DNA from 4 places in the Vibrio sp. JZG120 genome. Region 3 is predicted to be linked to each of the others. Evidence: predicted binding sites of a transcription regulator. Region 3 holds the regulator's gene; each other region holds the start of a gene.
What was found. Region 3 encodes CRP, which controls carbon source genes, mostly activating them, when cyclic AMP is high. Its sites were predicted from a motif close to TGTGANNNNNNTCACA; they were not measured.
Positions count from the first base shown of each region.

Region 1 (4,346 bases), on a different contig from region 3:
GACCTTGGATACGAGAAACTGTACCTGTGAAGTACTTGTCTACCACTGACTTATGAATACCTAAGGCTTCGAAGATTTGCGCACCGTGGTACGACTGCAGGGTTGAGATACCCATCTTCGAGAAGATCTTCAGAAGACCGCCATTGATCGCTTTACGGTAGTTGTTGAACAGATCACGAGGGTTCGCTTCTGGATCCAGCTTCTTCGTGCGTTGTAGTTCAATGATAGTTTCGATAACTAGGTAAGGGTTAACCGCATTTGCACCATAGCCAATAAGGGTTGCAAAGTGGTGCGTTTCACGCGCGTCACCGGTTTCAACCACAATGTCACACTTAGCACGTAGACCTTTGCGGATCAAGTGGTGATGCACTGCACCAACTGCCAGCATTGCTGGGATCGCCGCGTGGTTTGAGTTCACTGCGCGGTCAGTTAGCAGGATGATTGAGTAACCATCAATAACCGCGTCTTCTGCGTATTGGCAGATACGTTTTAGTGCGCGCTCAAGCTTGCCTTGGTCTTCACTGGCTTGGAATACGATATCCAGTGTCTTCGCCTGAAGATGCTCGTTGTCAATAGCACGCAGTTTCTCAAGCTCAGAGTTCGCAAGAACAGGCGATTCCAATTCGACTTTCTGACAGTGAAGTGGTGTTTCAGTCAGAAGGTTTTGGTCTTTACCCAAGTAAGTGTTCAGCGACATCACCATACGCTCACGGATCGGATCGATCGGTGGGTTAGTTACCTGTGCAAACAGCTGCTTGAAGTAGTTTGAAAGATGTTGCGACTGATGAGATAGCACTGCAAGAGGCCAGTCGGCACCCATGGCTGATAATGGCTCTTTACCTTCATTTGCCATTGGAACGATGATTTCGTTCACTTCTTCAGTACTTACGCCAAACGCTTGTTGGCGGTGTAGAAGATGTTCTGGCTTAGGTTGGCTGAATTGGTTGCTCGCATCTGGCAGCTTCTTCAAGCTTAGTAGGTTTTCTTCTACCCACTTTTCGTAAGGCTGTGCCGTTGCGATGGTGTCTTTCACTTCTTCATCAGAGATGATGCGACCTTGCTCTAAGTCTGCAACGAAGATGCGACCTGGTTGTAGACGACCGCGGAACTCAACGTTCTCTGGCTCAATATCCACAACACCAGATTCTGATGCCATTACTAGGAAGTTATCTTTGGTCACTGTGTAGCGAGAAGGGCGCAGACCGTTACGGTCGAGTGTCGCACCAACTTGAACACCATCAGTAAAACATACTGAAGCCGGACCATCCCATGGTTCCATGATGTTCGCGTGGTACTGATAGAACGCGCGACGCTTAGGATCCATGTTTTTGTTTTCTTGCCATGCTTCCGGGATCATCATCATCAATGCGTGCGGCAGGCTGCGACCAGAAAGAACTAGGAGCTCAAGAGCCATGTCAAAGTTAGATGAATCCGAACTGCCTTCCTGACAAATAGGAAGCAGCATGTCGATTTCAGCTTGGGTAAATAGATCGGATTCAATGATCGCCTCACGGGCTTTCATCCAGTTCAAGTTACCTCGAACTGTATTGATTTCACCGTTGTGGGCAATGTAACGGAAAGGTTGTGCAAGACGCCATTTCGGGAAGGTGTTGGTGGAGAAGCGAGAGTGTACCAGTGCCAGTGCGGTCACCATGGTCGGGTTTTGCAGATCAAGGAAGTACTGAGGTACTTGCTCGGTCGTTAACTGACCTTTGTACACCAATGTCTTGTAAGACATAGAGTTAATATAGAAGTCATCACCAATGTTCGAAACGCTTTCTAGGCAAACACGTACAGTGTAGTTACGAAGTACGTACAGTTTGCGCTCTAGCTCTTCAGGTGTAATACCTGGACCACCAGAGATAAACACATGCTCAAACTGAGGCTCTGTGCTTAGCGGGTCGGCACCGATCATTGAGTTATCGGTTGGCAATACGCGGTAGCCGATAACTTCAAGATCTAGACGCTGAGCGTTGCGTTCTAGAATGTCACGGCATTGCTCGCGTTTGTATTCGTCTTTCGGGAAAAGTACGACACCCACACCATACTTTTCAAATGAAGGTAGTTTAATGCCGAGCTTAACGGCCTCTTCTAATAGGAATTCATGAGGTTTTTGTAGCAAGATACCCGCACCATCACCGCTGCATGGATCACAACCTTGACCACCACGGTGCTCCATGCGAGCTAGCATATCCAATGCTTGAGTCACTACTTCATGAGATTTACGGTTTTTAAGGTGAGCAACAAAACCGATACCACACGCGTCATGCTCCAATTCAGGAGTATATAGACCCTGTGGATTTTGCTCTCTATCTACCATAGATACATCCTTCCAGTTCAATGTCGACGCAAAAGCACCAGGCAGGCAAATGCCACCTAGACCATTGATTACGTCTTGTCCTTTATATTTATTATCGCCACCGATCTAGGTTGACCGATCTTGATTCCTTTCCGTATCTCGCAGGAAAAGTTTTGCGAGAAAAACAATCCTTGGTGGTATCCCTTTATTTATTGCCACTATTTAGTGATTTATATAGGTAGGAGTGGGATAACACCGACAAATCCCGCAGTGTACTTTGTAATAAAAGTCACAAAAATAACGGGGTTGTGTAAGTATCCTACAATTTTGTCACTTCAGAATGCAATGAAAAAGTCGACGTTGTGACCCAATTTTTTCGTTTAATTATGCATTTTTAGTTTAACATTTACGCAACATGAACGTTTTTTATCTGTATTTATGCAGGTTTATTGATTTTGAGCCGTATGATGTTTGTTTGAATTGACTAGTATTGTGTGTTTTTTCTTGCAGGGATGTAATTTATTTACACAGATCGTAGTGAGATTGATTACGGTTCATTGTTGGTGAGAATTTATGCAGTTACATGAGTTGGTCAATACAATCGGCCAAGATCTTCAGCGTCGATACGGTGAAAAAGTCCATAAACTAACGTTGCACGGTGGATTTAGTTGCCCTAACCGAGATGGCACGATTGGTCGGGGAGGATGTACTTTTTGTAATGTGGCTTCGTTTGCGGATGAAGAAGTACAGATAAAGAGTATTCACGATCAGTTGAAAGATCGTGCGGGCGAAATTCATCGAGCGAAGAAGTATCTCGCTTATTTTCAGGCTTACACCAGTACTTATGCGGAAGTGCAAGTGCTGAAAAATATGTATGAAGAAGCACTAAAAGCGGCTGATATTGTGGGATTGTGTGTCGGGACTCGTCCAGATTGCGTGCCTGATGCCGTATTAGATTTACTGTCTGACTATGTAAAGCAAGGTTATGAAATTTGGCTAGAGTTAGGGCTTCAAACCGCTAATAACGACACCCTTAAGCGCATCAATCGCGGTCATGATTTCGAATGTTATGCCGAAATCACCAAGCGTGCGCGTGCGCTAGGTATTAAAGTCTGTACTCATTTAATTGTGGGATTACCGAAAGAAAGCCGCGACGATAACATTGAGACGCTGAAAAAAGTGTTGGCTGTGGGCACTGATGGCATCAAGTTACATGGTCTTCATATCGTGGAAGGCAGCACCATGGCGAAAGCGTGGCGTGCAGGACGATTAGAGGCGCCAGAGCTAGAAGAGTATGTCGCAATTGCCAGTGAGATTATTCGTATGACGCCACCGGACGTGATTTACCATCGGGTTTCATCAGCAGCTCGTAGACCTACCTTATTATCACCACTGTGGTGTGAAAACCGCTGGCTGGCGATGACTGAAATTGGTCGATCCCTCAGTGAACATGGTGCTCAAGGAAGCCTAACGGGAAACGCTTTTATCTATACTAAACCGGAATTAATAGCAGATCGCTCAATAAATAACTGATATATTTTAACCAGTTTTTTTTAAAGGTTTAAACGATGGATCAGTTACTCAATTGGCTTTGGGATGGTCAAGGCGGTTATGGCTATGTCGTCTTGTTATTAATTGCTAGCGTGTGCGCGTTAGCACTGATCTATTTGCACTTTCAAACATCACTTAAGCAACTCGTAACGGATTCACCCTATCCAGTCATAGTGCTGGATACTGGCCATGCTCAGATCTTGTTATCTAACCAAGCTGCGATGCAATTATTAGGTATTCGCTCTCTAGGCACGGGATATTTGTATCCCGCTTTATTCGATATTCGTGAGCTTGAGTCGTTTCTAGACAGTGTCTCTAGTCGTCATTTTAGCCAGCAGGTATTTGATTGGCGCTTATCTGAAAGCGAATCTATCAAGGTGGAGTTGTCAGGAAGAAAGAGTTTGCTGCGCAATCACCGTGTTTGGATCATCTACGCGCAGCCATATCAATCCACTCATCAAGAGCAGCAACAAGAGCTTGCGCAATTAACGATTGC
Region 1 is NZ_JBSRRK010000005.1:470,972-475,317, forward strand. Features, by position in the region: gene gltB (glutamate synthase large subunit) at 1-2,320, opposite strand, end outside; gene ACWPOD_RS13690 (TIGR01212 family radical SAM protein) at 2,873-3,832, shown strand; gene ACWPOD_RS13695 (sensor domain-containing diguanylate cyclase) at 3,868-4,346, shown strand, end outside.
Region 1: the regulator CRP is predicted to act here: its motif matches at 2,578-2,593, upstream of gltB (glutamate synthase large subunit).

Region 2 (4,346 bases), on a different contig from region 3:
ATCGTTGGCAATAAATACACCATTGATGGCACTTCGATCATGACCCCAACTTGTGGGAACTGAATTCTATCATCAAGCAACACGGCTTCGCTGTGGGCTTGATTAATCAAGCTAATGGCATCGTCTAGCTCTTTTACCCCAGACACCATTGGCAACAAAATACTTAAGTTACCGCTTTCTGCACTCGCCCTTAACATTGCACGCAGCTGGATCAAGAAAATATCTGGGTGATCTAATGTAAAACGAATGCCACGCCAGCCTAGAAACGGATTATCTTCTTCGATGGGCAAATATGGCAAAGGTTTGTCACCACCAATATCCAAAGTGCGCATCACCACTCGTTGATTCGGATAACTGTTGAGTATCGCTTGGTATTGATGATACTGCTCATCTTCTGACGGAAAGTGATGCTGAAGTAAAAATGCAATCTCAGTTCGGTACAACCCAACTCCATCAACACCTGTATTGATGGCAATATTACTGTCTGCACTGAGCCCCGCATTCAGCATAATTTCGATGTGGTGATTGTCTTGCGTAACCGCTGGGAGTGCGAGGTCCTTGTTTACCATTGCAAACAATTCTGACTCTTCACTCACTAAGCTGCGATACTCTCGCAATAATTGACGGTTTGGCTCTAGGAAGATCTCGCCCGTATAACCATCCACTATCCCGAGTTTGCCATTGACCACAACCGGGTTAATGTTGGCGCCCATGACAGCGGGAACTCCAAGTGCGCGAGACAAAATAGCCGCATGAGAGTTCGCGCCACCTTCTAGTGACACGACGGCTAACAAAAACTCTTTAGGTACAGACGCGAGCAAGGTGGCTGTGAGTTCATTCGCCACCAAAATAATGGGACGATCAATTGCAGAATTTTCTTGCTCACTGTTATGTAGAAAATAGAGCAGCCTTTGCCCTAACTCTCGGATGTCTTGCGCTCTCTCGCGCATGTAGACATCCGACATTCTGGCAAATCGATTCGAGTATGATTCTACCACTTGGCGTAACGCCCAATCGGCCCTGTCTCCTTTTTCAATCTGCTTCTTCAAATCACCACGAAGCATCGGGTCATTGAGTAAGTGCGTAAACAGATCGAAGATCGCCAGCGCATCTTTGTTGATTTCACTGTCCAGCTTTTTCCGCATACGGCGAAAGTCATTTAACGCTCGCTCTATCGCCACCAGCAATGTCTCGTGCTCACGTTCTTTATCTAACGTGGACGAAGGGAAAACATCCGATAAACTCGGCTGGGTATTGTCGAACCAAAACTCTCCAATCGCGACACCAGTAGATGCAGGCAAACCTTTTAATACCGTGGGTTTAGATGCCAACTGCCAATGCCCAAGATTCTGCGCATGCGCAATAAGCACTGCTAGCTGAGCGGATAACGTGACAAGAAACGACTCTTCCATCTCACTGAACAAGCGCGGTGTTTTTTGCTGGATCACCAACACACCTAAAACTTGTTTGCGATGAATGATTGGAGTGGCTAAAAAGGAGTGGTAAATCTGTTCACCAAGTTGAGGGAAGAATTTAAACTCGGGATGTTTTGAGGCTTCGGCAAGGTTGAGTGGCTCTGCGCTTCGTTTAACCAACCCAACCAAGCCTTCATTGAAGTTGATATGAATACTATCACCTTCAAAAATAAGGCCTTGAGTTGCCATTAACTCAAGGCGCTGCATTTCTTCATTAGCAAGATAGATAGTACAGCACTCAGTGCGAAGGGCAGCACAAGTCTCTTTCACCAATATATCGAGTGCCAGATGCACATCATCGACCCTGGAGACTTTCTCAACTATTTCCCTTAGCTGACTGAGCATGATTATCCTCTACGTTGCTTTTTTCTTTTCCCTTTCGCTTTTCTCTCTCGAAAAGGCATGGCTAAGGATGCAAACTCTTTCATCGCTCGTCGATAAACATCTCGCTTGAAAGAAACAACTTGCCTAACTGGATACCAGTAACTCACCCAGCGCCAACCATCAAATTCAGGGGATTTTCCGCGTTGCATATTAATGCGAGATTCATCGCATTCTAATCTCAGCAGAAACCATTTCTGTTTTTGGCCGATACAAACAGGCTTGGAGTCCCAACGCACCAATCGTTTTGGTAGCTTATATCTTAACCAATGACGACTTGTTGCAATGATCTTAACGTCTTTTTTCGTTAAACCGACTTCTTCATATAACTCCCTGAACATGGCTTGTTCAGGAGTTTCACCTTCGTCAATTCCACCTTGTGGGAATTGCCATGAGTGTTGCCCGTATCGTTTAGCCCAGAAGACCTGACCATGGTTATTACATATCACAATACCAACATTAAGTCGGTAACCATCGCCATCTATCACTGGCTAACCTCTATGAATAAATTTTTTATTACCGTGATTTTTCCACATATCCCCATTACTAGCAAACTTACTGATGTGATATGAGCAAGATTTATTACCTTTTCACCATATTTGGATATCTTTTAATCACATCATACCTTATCAACACAAGAGTGAGACATTGCCCACATTTATTCACCTTTTCTGTGAATAACTTTGTGAAGAATTCAATTCAAATGAGTAATTCAGTTCAATCCCATCAAAAGCAAAACAAATAAAGAAACAAGAAAATAAACATAAAACATTGATAGAAAAGTATTTATTTTTAAAAATAACGATAAATCGATCTTCAGTTTCTTGATGATCTTTTCACCAAACTCAGATCGGTCAAAGATCCACCAATAGGCTATTTATCCACACTCACCTGCTATTCGTTTAGATGATTACAACAAAATCAACCCCAAAAATGCATTTTAACCCCTGTTTATTCATACAGACCCCGTCAGGATCTTATCAATACCTCCTCCATCTGTGGATAAGTTATGAATTGATCGTTCTTACACCGCCTCGGTGAAATCTTAAACAGTAGATTTGGCCGGAGTTTGATAAACTATATTTTTTGTAATACCACCTTGTGACTATGAAACCAGAACCACAAACAGAAGCAGAGCTATTGGAACGAGCGCATGATATGGCAGGACTCAGTTTTGCTGAGTTGGCCGCCGAGGCGAATATGATTGTTCCTGAAAACTTAAAACGTGATAAAGGTTGGGTGGGTCAATTACTCGAATGGCACTTGGGCGCCCCAGCTGGCAGTAAACCTCAACAAGATTTCGCTAAGCTAGGGATCGAGCTGAAAAGTATTCCGATCAGTCACTCTGGCAAACCGTTGGAAACAACCTTTGTTTCGGTGGCTCCTCTCACAGGTGTTCATGGTCTTACATGGGAAACAAGCCACGTACGCAACAAGCTGTCTCGTGTGCTTTGGGTACCAGTGGAAGGGGAACGAGAAATTCCACTTGCAGAAAGACGTGTTGGGAGCCCACTGATTTGGTCACCAGACGAAGACGAAGAGCGTATTTTACGAAACGACTGGGAAGAGCTAATGGAGATGATCGTCTTGGGGAAATTTGATCAAATTTCCGCCAGACACGGAGAAGCGCTGCATCTTCGCCCTAAAGCCGCGAATGCAAAAGCCCTCACCGAAGCATATAGCTCAAATGGCAAGCCGATAAAAACTCTGCCCCGAGGTTTTTACCTCAGAACACAGTTTACTGAGCAGATCTTACTCAAGCACTACATCAGCACGCCATCTGAGTAATGTTGTTTCCGCCATTTAGTGCGTCACGAGCGATAACTCGATATCACAGTACGAGGCTGCCTCTTCAGTGCCACATTCGTCATACGCATTGTGCAGCCTTAAGTACGCTTTATCTACCCCTAACCTCAGCAGCTCTTCTTTCACCAAATCTAGCGAACCGAAATGTATCGGATCTTCACCGTCTTTAATCGGCTCAAGTTGATGCTTGTACTCCACTGCTAGCAAATAGTCAGAGACATCAGAACACCCAATCACAAATACTTTGGGAGTTTTATAAGTATCTTTATGGGGACCGTGTAACCACATGTCCAATTGATGCTTCTGCATAACGTACCTCCTTTACACGATCATTTAAGTGTAGTTAGGCTATGTATAGCTTTCGAGTTTGGTCTTCCTTTATACGTAAATCATTTGCGATAGCGGTTAAAAATCCCCTATATTGGAATCACTTATTTAGTCGGTAACTCTTCAAGGACGTGATATGCAATACACAAAACTACCGCACTCATCACTTGAGATCAGTAAAATCTGCCTCGGAACCATGATGTTTGGCGAGCAAAATACAGAAAAGGGCGCCTTTGAACAGCTCGACTTTGCCCTTGATCATGGGGTGAATTTCATTGATACCGCAGAGATGTACCCTGTACCTCCCAAAGCGGAAACGCAAGGACTCACCGAGCAATACATCGGTAATTGGTTAGC
Region 2 is NZ_JBSRRK010000005.1:509,327-513,672, reverse strand. Features, by position in the region: gene ptsP (phosphoenolpyruvate--protein phosphotransferase) at 1-1,820, opposite strand, end outside; gene rppH (RNA pyrophosphohydrolase) at 1,823-2,344, opposite strand; gene mutH (DNA mismatch repair endonuclease MutH) at 2,964-3,644, shown strand; gene ACWPOD_RS13850 (DUF6482 family protein) at 3,660-3,971, opposite strand; gene ACWPOD_RS13845 (NADP(H)-dependent aldo-keto reductase) at 4,126-4,346, shown strand, end outside.
Region 2: the regulator CRP is predicted to act here: its motif matches at 2,498-2,513, upstream of rppH (RNA pyrophosphohydrolase).

Region 3 (4,346 bases):
GCAAACCCTCGATACATCCGATGGAGACTTTCTCGATCTCGCATGGAGCGAGGACCCAACCCAAGAACCTGCGCAAAAAAAGCCGATTTTTGTTTTATTTCATGGACTAGAAGGCTGCTTCTATAGCCCTTACGCCAATGGCCTAATGAATGCATTTGCTCAATCCGGATGGCTGTCGGTGATGATGCATTTCCGCGGTTGTAGCGGTAAGCCAAACAAGAAAGCTCGCGCCTATCATTCTGGTGAAGTGACTGACGCCCGCCACTTCTTAGAGCACCTTGAGCAACGCTTTCCTGATAACCCCAAAGTTGCGGTTGGTATTTCTCTTGGCGGTAACATGTTGGCGAATTATTTAGCCCAATACAAAGACCACCCCATTTTGAACGCGGCGACCATTATCTCAGCGCCTTTAGACCTAGCAGCGTGTGCGAACCGTATTGAACAAGGCTTTTCGAAAGTGTATCGCCGTTACCTGCTCTCTTCGCTCAAACGCAACGCATTGCAAAAACATCACTTGTTGCATGGCGAGCTCGCTTTGTCCTACAACTCAATAAAACGTGTCACACGATTGTATGAATTCGATGATTTGATCACGGCACCACTGCACGGTTTTAAAGACGCACAAGATTATTACGATCAATGTTCTGGCTTAAGTAAATTACAACAGATCACGCTACCGACACTGATCATTCACGCCAAAGACGATCCATTCATGACCGACGATGTGATCCCGAAATTTGTTCTGCCAGATAATATTGATTACCGTCTCTTTGAGCACGGTGGGCATGTTGGTTTCCTTACAGGTTCAGCGCTCAAGCCGAAATTTTGGTTGGAAGAAGCGCTGCCAGCGTATTACGAAAGTATTGCTGCAGATTACCTTTCTGCTGTATCCAAGCAGCGAAAGCAGTAAACTAGCCGCTCATCATAAAAGTTCGAGGTATTTATGATCATTCCATGGCAAGACATTGCGCCAGAAACATTGGAAAACTTAATTCGTGAATTCGTCTTACGTGAAGGCACGGATTACGGAACCGTCGAGATTTCTTTGCAAGACAAAGTGGATCAAGTAAAAACTCAATTAGAAAAAGGCGAAGCGGTTATCGTGTTCTCTGAACTGCACGAAACCGTCGATATTCAGGTAAAAACAAAATTTTAGACCCTTCACATTTTACCGTACCCCACTCAATGACAAGGCATTGTTACGTGCTATAGTGGGTTATCGACCGTGCAGTAGCAGCCTACTGCACATTACAGGTAAGTAATTTTCGACAAGGTTTGTCATGTCAGCTAAACACCCAATTATTGCGGTTACTGGTTCATCCGGTGCCGGCACGACCACTACATCTGAAGCCTTCCGTAAGATGTTCAATATGATGAACGTTAAACCCGCATGGGTTGAAGGCGACAGCTTCCATCGCTTTACTCGCCCTGAAATGGATATAGAAATCCGTAAAGCGCGCGAGCAAGGTCGACACATTAGCTACTTTGGCCCTCAAGCTAATGACTTTCCAGGATTGGAAGAGTTTTTCCGTAAATATGGTCACGATGGCGCAGGCAGCGTACGTCGCTACCTACACACCTTTGACGAGGCCGTACCTTATAATCAAATGCCTGGAACCTTCACACCGTGGCAGGACTTACCGGAGAACAGTGACGTTCTCTTCTATGAAGGCTTGCACGGCGGTGTTGTGGATGGCGATGTTAATGTTGCGCAGCATGTGGATTTCTTGATTGGTATGGTACCAATCGTAAACTTAGAGTGGATCCAAAAGTTTGTGCGTGATACTCGTGACCGCGGTCATTCACGAGAAGCAGTAATGGATTCTATCGTGCGCTCGATGGACGATTATCTTAACTACATCACTCCGCAATTTTCTCGCACTCATATTAACTTTCAGCGCGTCCCAACGGTCGATACCTCCAACCCCCTTAATGCGAAGGGTATCCCAAGCCTGGATGAGAGCTTTGTCGTAATTCGCTTGCGTGGGATAAAGAAAGTCGACTTCCCATATCTCCTGGCTATGATTGATGGCTCATTCATGTCACGCCACAACACGATTGTCGTGCCAGGCGGTAAGATGAGCTTTGCAATGGAGCTCATAGTTCGGCCTATCCTACAACAGCTCATCGAAACAGGGAAAATTGGCTAAAAACCTGCCTGCGAAGATGTTTACTTTTCATACCGTGATCATGTGCACAGTTTTGCTTACAAAATCTCAATCATGGCACGATTAAAATCAAGAAATCGTTTTCGAAAAAGGATACTATTTCTTACCGAAACACAAGAGAGCTTGCAGCATATAAAAAGTGCTCTTATTCTAGTAGGCCTAATTCAGGCTTAGCTAAAATATGGATAGCGCAAGCGTACCCTGCAGAGGAAGTGAGATATTATGGTTCTAGGTAAACCTCAAACCGACCCAACATTAGAGTGGTTTCTTTCACACTGTCATATTCATAAGTACCCTTCAAAGAGCACGCTAATTCACGCGGGCGAAAAGGCAGAAACTTTGTACTATATCGTTAAAGGTTCTGTTGCGGTTCTTATCAAAGACGAAGAAGGTAAGGAGATGATCCTTTCTTACCTAAACCAAGGAGACTTTATTGGTGAACTTGGTCTATTCGAGGAAGACCAAGAGCGCACAGCTTGGGTTCGTGCTAAATCTCCTTGTGAAGTTGCTGAAATTTCTTTCAAGAAATTCCGTCAGCTTATCCAAGTAAACCCAGACATCCTAATGCGCCTTTCTGCGCAGATGGCTCGTCGTCTTCAAGTAACTAGCCAAAAAGTGGGTGACCTGGCGTTCCTAGACGTAACTGGTCGTATCGCTCAGACGCTTCTGAACCTTGCAAAACAACCAGACGCAATGACTCACCCAGACGGCATGCAAATCAAGATCACTCGTCAAGAAATCGGTCAAATCGTTGGCTGTTCTCGTGAGACAGTAGGTCGTATCTTGAAAATGTTAGAAGAGCAGAACTTAATCTCTGCGCACGGTAAAACTATCGTGGTTTACGGTACTCGTTAATCTCAAACCAGAGTGACGCGAACAAAATTATAAAAGCCACCAATGGCGACATTGGTGGCTTTTTATTTGTCTTGTAACCACATTAAGCTCAGAGCAACAAAAGACTAATGAGCAAGTTGGTTAGCCGAAAGGTTAACCCTAAAAGTTAGCCATTCGTACTTTCAAAGATTTTGTCCGCTGAAGCCGCCACAAAACCTGGGTACAGCTCACCGTTTTCCATCGGGTAGCGCTTAGCAAACTCGTAAAAGCCACCAGGGATAATTTCAGTGCCTTCGCTAAAGCGAACCGCCACTTTATCCGCCATGGTCGATGATTGTTCTAGCAGCACCTCAGGAGTGCCCTTCACTTCCCCGCCGTTTTCATTAATGGTAAATCCGGCCGTACGTAAGTGATCGTTTACTTGCTTCACTTCTTCGTATTCATTGAGCTGGTTAACGCTCACCGTGAAGTGGTTTGCGCCGTAACCATGCGCAGCCAACCAAGATGCATACTCACTTTCTTTAGCCAACGTTTGGTAGTCAGCAAAGCTTAAATCCCACAAGCGTCCACCATGTAAGAATGCGCTATCGTTCAGCTTGCCTGCATCGACTTGTGCCACCAGCTTTTTCACAATCTCTTGCAGCTCAGGTGAACACTCCTCAACTTTTAGCTCACTAATAAAGACTTTAGGTTGCTTCGGATCAGGGTGCTCATAGTGTTTAGCAACCAGCTTTTTACTTTCGAAAACGTAGTCACCACATGCCTGATAGCCAATGGCTACAAATGGTTTAGCTAAGGTTTCGATACCAAGAGGCGCAATATTGAAGGTACGTAAAGCTATATGATCATTAATCAGAGGCTCATCTTCTTGAAGCAGCTGATGTACTTTCGCAGCAGAGGGGCAAAGACGTTGAATGTAATCTTGCCATAGCGATTCAAATAACACATCGGGCGTCATAACGACTCCTTGTTACGAGATGTAGAGTTAAAAGGTAAGCGGAAGTTGACTGCTCGTTCACAACGAAAAGTTGTCCAGAATAATGAACGAGCAGCCATCAACCTGTGACGGTAAATGCCAGTCAGTCAACACGCTTTTCCGAGTCTTTGCTCACTTTCCGTGTTCTGCCAACGATCACTACAACCCATACCTAAATGATTCGCCGGCAAAGTGAGCCGCAATACATGGTTGCGACTCTGTTATTAAAACTTATAGCGCCACACCTGGGCTTAATGTTGCAGGCAAGATAGTCTCTTGACCTTCCATTGATGCCATCGGGTACGCACAGTAGTCTGCTGCGTAATAAGCGCTTGGACGTAGGTTACCTGACGCACCAGGACCACCAA
Region 3 is NZ_JBSRRK010000020.1:29,793-34,138, reverse strand. Features, by position in the region: gene ACWPOD_RS22365 (hydrolase) at 1-910, shown strand, start outside; gene ACWPOD_RS22360 (YheU family protein) at 944-1,156, shown strand; gene ACWPOD_RS22355 (phosphoribulokinase) at 1,281-2,150, shown strand; gene crp (cAMP-activated global transcriptional regulator CRP) at 2,391-3,023, shown strand; gene ACWPOD_RS22345 (DUF1338 domain-containing protein) at 3,169-3,960, opposite strand; gene astD (succinylglutamate-semialdehyde dehydrogenase) at 4,210-4,346, opposite strand, start outside.

Region 4 (4,346 bases), on a different contig from region 3:
GAGTTAGCAAAAATTGGCGCAACGTTAAAAGATGCTGAGCATTACGCTCTCAAACGGTTTAACGTCAAAACACCAGATGAGCTTTACGTTGGTGTTGGTAGCGGTGATTTGCGTATCAACCAAATCATTAACCATATTAATGCGCTCGTTAACAAGCCAACGGCAGAAGAAGAAGACCAGCAAGCACTGGAAAAACTGCAAGAAGCAGAGCACAAATCACCAGCGCAAAGCCGACCGAAAAAAGACGCCGTCGTTGTAGAAGGCGTTGATAACCTAATGACGCACCTAGCGCGTTGCTGTCAGCCAATTCCAGGTGACGATATCTGTGGTTACATTACGCAAGGCCGAGGGATTTCAGTACACCGTAGTGACTGTGAACAGCTAGAAGAACTGCGCCATCACGCGCCAGAGCGTATCATCGATACTGTCTGGGGCAGCGGCTTCGTCGGGTCATACATCCTCACCGTCCGTGTTGAAGCGATGGAGCGAGGTGGTCTACTCAAAGACATTACGACACTGTTCGCCAACGAAAAGATCAAAGTGACCAGTATGAAGAACCGAGTCGATTACAGACGTCAACTTGCTATCATGGACTTTGATCTAGAAGTCACCAATATTGAAGTGCTTTCTCGTGTTTCGAAACGGGTAGAACAAATAAAGGATGTCATGACGGTGAAACGCCTCGGCTAAAATTCTCGTCATACTTGAAGCTGATAGCGTTGTTGCCTGCGCTCACTCCGGAGTGCCGGCCCAGGCTCATCACATAGGCGAGCTATGCTCAGGAGTCGCGAAAACTTGTTGCCTTGTCAAAGTAACAATTACTTAGTGAAAGCTGCTGAGAAAATATAATGTAGAAGGTGAGTGGTTTTGGCTGCTCACCTTTTTCTTTAGTAGAAAGGTTTAAAGGAACAAAAAATGAGTCATCCAATTGAACAATTAGAACAAATCATGGCGAAGTTGCGTGACCCAGAAAACGGTTGCCCTTGGGACTTAAAACAAACCTTTGACACCATCGTTCCGCATACAATAGAAGAAACCTACGAAGTGGTGGACGCGATTCAAAATCGAGATTGGCCCAATCTAAAAGAAGAGCTAGGGGATTTGTTGTTTCAGGTGATTTTTTACAGCCAGCTAGCGAAAGAGCAAGAGCTGTTCGAATTTTCGGATGTTGTCGAAACTGTGAATGAAAAACTGACTCGCCGTCATCCGCATGTTTTTTCAGATGTTGAGTTTGAATCGGACGAGGAAATCAACGCCAACTGGGAAGCGGAAAAAGCAAAAGAAAAAGCGCAGGTAGGCAAAGCGGAAGAAAGTATCCTAGACTCAATACCAAACTCTTTGCCGGCACTTTCTCGTGCTACAAAGATACAGAAAAAATGTGCGAAATATGGATTTGACTGGGACTCTCTTGGCCCGGTCGTCGATAAGGTGCGAGAAGAAATTGATGAAGTCATGGAAGAAGCACTACAAGTTCAGCCTGATGAAGAAAAAGTGGAGTTGGAACTCGGCGATTTGCTATTTGCGACCGTCAATTTGGCACGCCATCTTGATAAAAATCCAGAAGTCGCACTAGGGAAAGCAAACTTAAAGTTTGCGAGACGTTTTAAGCAAGTTGAAGGAAAGGTCCAGCAGTCAGGCAAAGCGCTTACAGATTGTTCTTTATCAGAGCTCGACGATTTCTGGGATGAAGTAAAGCGAGAAGAGTCTAGATAGGGGAAAATAAGCGGAATATACAATATGAGGCCAGTTTGCCTCTTAACACGAAAACGGACTTTGGTTTGTCTTTGCTCACTTTGATTTGAAGCAAAAAATAAAAAATTACGGTGTGATAGATTTCACGTTGTGGCGGTAAGGAGCTTCTGGTATATTTATCTCCCGTCCAGAAGCACTCCATTTCCCTCATTCAACCAATTTCAGGTTAAACATGACGACAAATTACATTTTTGTTACTGGCGGGGTTGTATCCTCTCTAGGTAAAGGTATTGCAGCAGCATCTCTTGCGGCTATTCTAGAAGCTCGTGGTCTTAAAGTGACTATGATGAAGCTTGACCCTTACATCAACGTTGACCCGGGCACAATGAGCCCTACTCAGCACGGTGAAGTGTTCGTTACAGAAGATGGCGCAGAGACTGACCTTGACCTTGGTCACTACGAGCGTTTCATCCGTACCAAGATGACCAAGCGTAACAACTTTACTGCAGGTCGTGTTTATGCCGACGTACTTCGTAAAGAACGTCGTGGTGACTACCTAGGCGCAACTATTCAAGTTATCCCTCACATCACTAACGCGATCAAAGACCGTGTAATTGCTGGCTCTGAAGGCCATGATGTGGCTATCGTTGAAGTTGGCGGTACCGTTGGTGATATCGAATCACTACCATTTATGGAAGCGATTCGTCAGCTAGCCGTTGAACTAGGCCGTGAGCGCGCAATGTTCATGCACCTAACACTTGTTCCTTACCTAGCGGCAGCGGGCGAAGTGAAAACTAAGCCAACTCAACACTCTGTAAAAGAACTTCTATCTATCGGTATTCAGCCAGATATCCTAGTTTGCCGTAGCGACCGCGTTATTCCAGCGAATGAACGTAAGAAAATCGCACTATTCTGTAATGTTCCAGAAAAAGCAGTAATTTCAATGAAGGACGTAGATTCTATCTACAAGATTCCTCAATTGATCAAGTCTCAAGGTCTAGATGATCTTGTGTGTGCTCGCTTTGGCATCACAGCTCCTGAAGCTGATCTTTCTGAGTGGGAACAGGTTATTTACGAAGAAGCAAATCCTACTGGTGAAGTAACCATCGGTATGGTTGGTAAATACACTGAATTGCCAGATGCATACAAGTCTGTGAACGAAGCGCTTAAACACGCTGGCTTGAAAAACCGTCTAAGTGTCACAATTAAGTATGTAGACTCACAAGATATCGAAACAAAAGGTGTTGAGCTGCTAGAAGGCTTAGACGCGATCCTAGTACCAGGTGGCTTCGGCGATCGTGGTATTGAAGGCAAGATCCGTGCAGCTCAATACGCACGTGAAAACAATGTGCCTTACCTAGGTATTTGTTTGGGTATGCAAGTTGCACTAATTGAATACGCGCGTAACGTTGCGGGTATGGAAGGTGCACATTCAACAGAATTTAACAAAGAGACTAAGTACCCTGTGGTAGGTTTGATCACAGAGTGGGTAGACGAGTCAGGTAACGTAGAAGAGCGTACTGAAAAGTCTGACCTAGGTGGTACGATGCGTCTTGGTTCACAGCTATGTCATCTAGAGAAAGGGACGAAAGCTCGTGAACTTTACGGTAGCGCGACGATCCATGAACGTCACCGTCACCGTTACGAAGTGAATAATGTGCTTCGTCCGCAAATCGAAAAAGCAGGTCTGAAAGTTTCTGGCCTATCAGCGGACAAGAAGTTAGTGGAAATGATTGAGAACCCAGCTCACCCATGGTTTGTAGCGGCTCAGTTCCACCCAGAATTCACATCGACTCCTCGCGATGGCCACCCATTGTTTGCAGGTTTCGTTAAAGCTGCGGGCCAAAACGCACGCGGCGAATTCGAGAAGTAAAAGGATACGGGCGGCGGCGAAGGTTGTGCTGCTGCCCTTTAAAATTGACATTTATATTTGAAACGAGAGGAAACATTAATGTCTAAGATCGTTAAAGTTCTAGGTCGTGAAATCATCGACTCACGTGGTAACCCAACTGTAGAAGCTGAAGTACACCTAGAAGGCGGTTTCGTAGGTATGGCGGCAGCTCCATCTGGCGCATCTACTGGTTCTCGCGAAGCTCTTGAGCTACGTGACGGTGACAAAGCACGTTTCCTAGGTAAAGGTGTTCTTAAAGCAGTTGAAGCTGTAAACGGCCCAATCGCTGAAGCTCTAGTTGGCAAAGACGCTAAAGACCAAGCTGCAATCGACGCAGTAATGATCGAACTAGACGGCACTGAAAACAAATCTAAATTCGGTGCTAACGCTATCCTAGCTGTTTCTCTAGCAAACGCTAAAGCTGCTGCTGCAGCTAAAGGCATGCCTCTATACGAGCACATCGCTGAACTAAACGGTACAGCTGGTCAGTTCTCTATGCCTCTACCAATGATGAACATCATCAACGGTGGTGAGCACGCAGACAACAACGTTGACATCCAAGAGTTCATGATCCAACCAGTTGGTGCTAAGACTCTTAAAGAAGGTCTACGTATCGGTGCAGAAGTATTCCACAACCTAGCTAAAGTTCTTAAGTCTAAAGGCTACAGCACTGCAGTTGGTGACGAAGGTGGTTTCGCTCCTAACCTTAAATCTAACGCAGAAGCTCTAGAAGTTATCGCAGAAGCTGTTGCAGCTGCTGGTT
Region 4 is NZ_JBSRRK010000009.1:17,324-21,669, reverse strand. Features, by position in the region: gene relA (GTP diphosphokinase) at 1-690, shown strand, start outside; gene mazG (nucleoside triphosphate pyrophosphohydrolase) at 916-1,713, shown strand; gene ACWPOD_RS17720 (CTP synthase) at 1,925-3,565, shown strand; gene eno (phosphopyruvate hydratase) at 3,644-4,346, shown strand, end outside.
Region 4: the regulator CRP is predicted to act here: its motif matches at 1,825-1,840, upstream of ACWPOD_RS17720 (CTP synthase).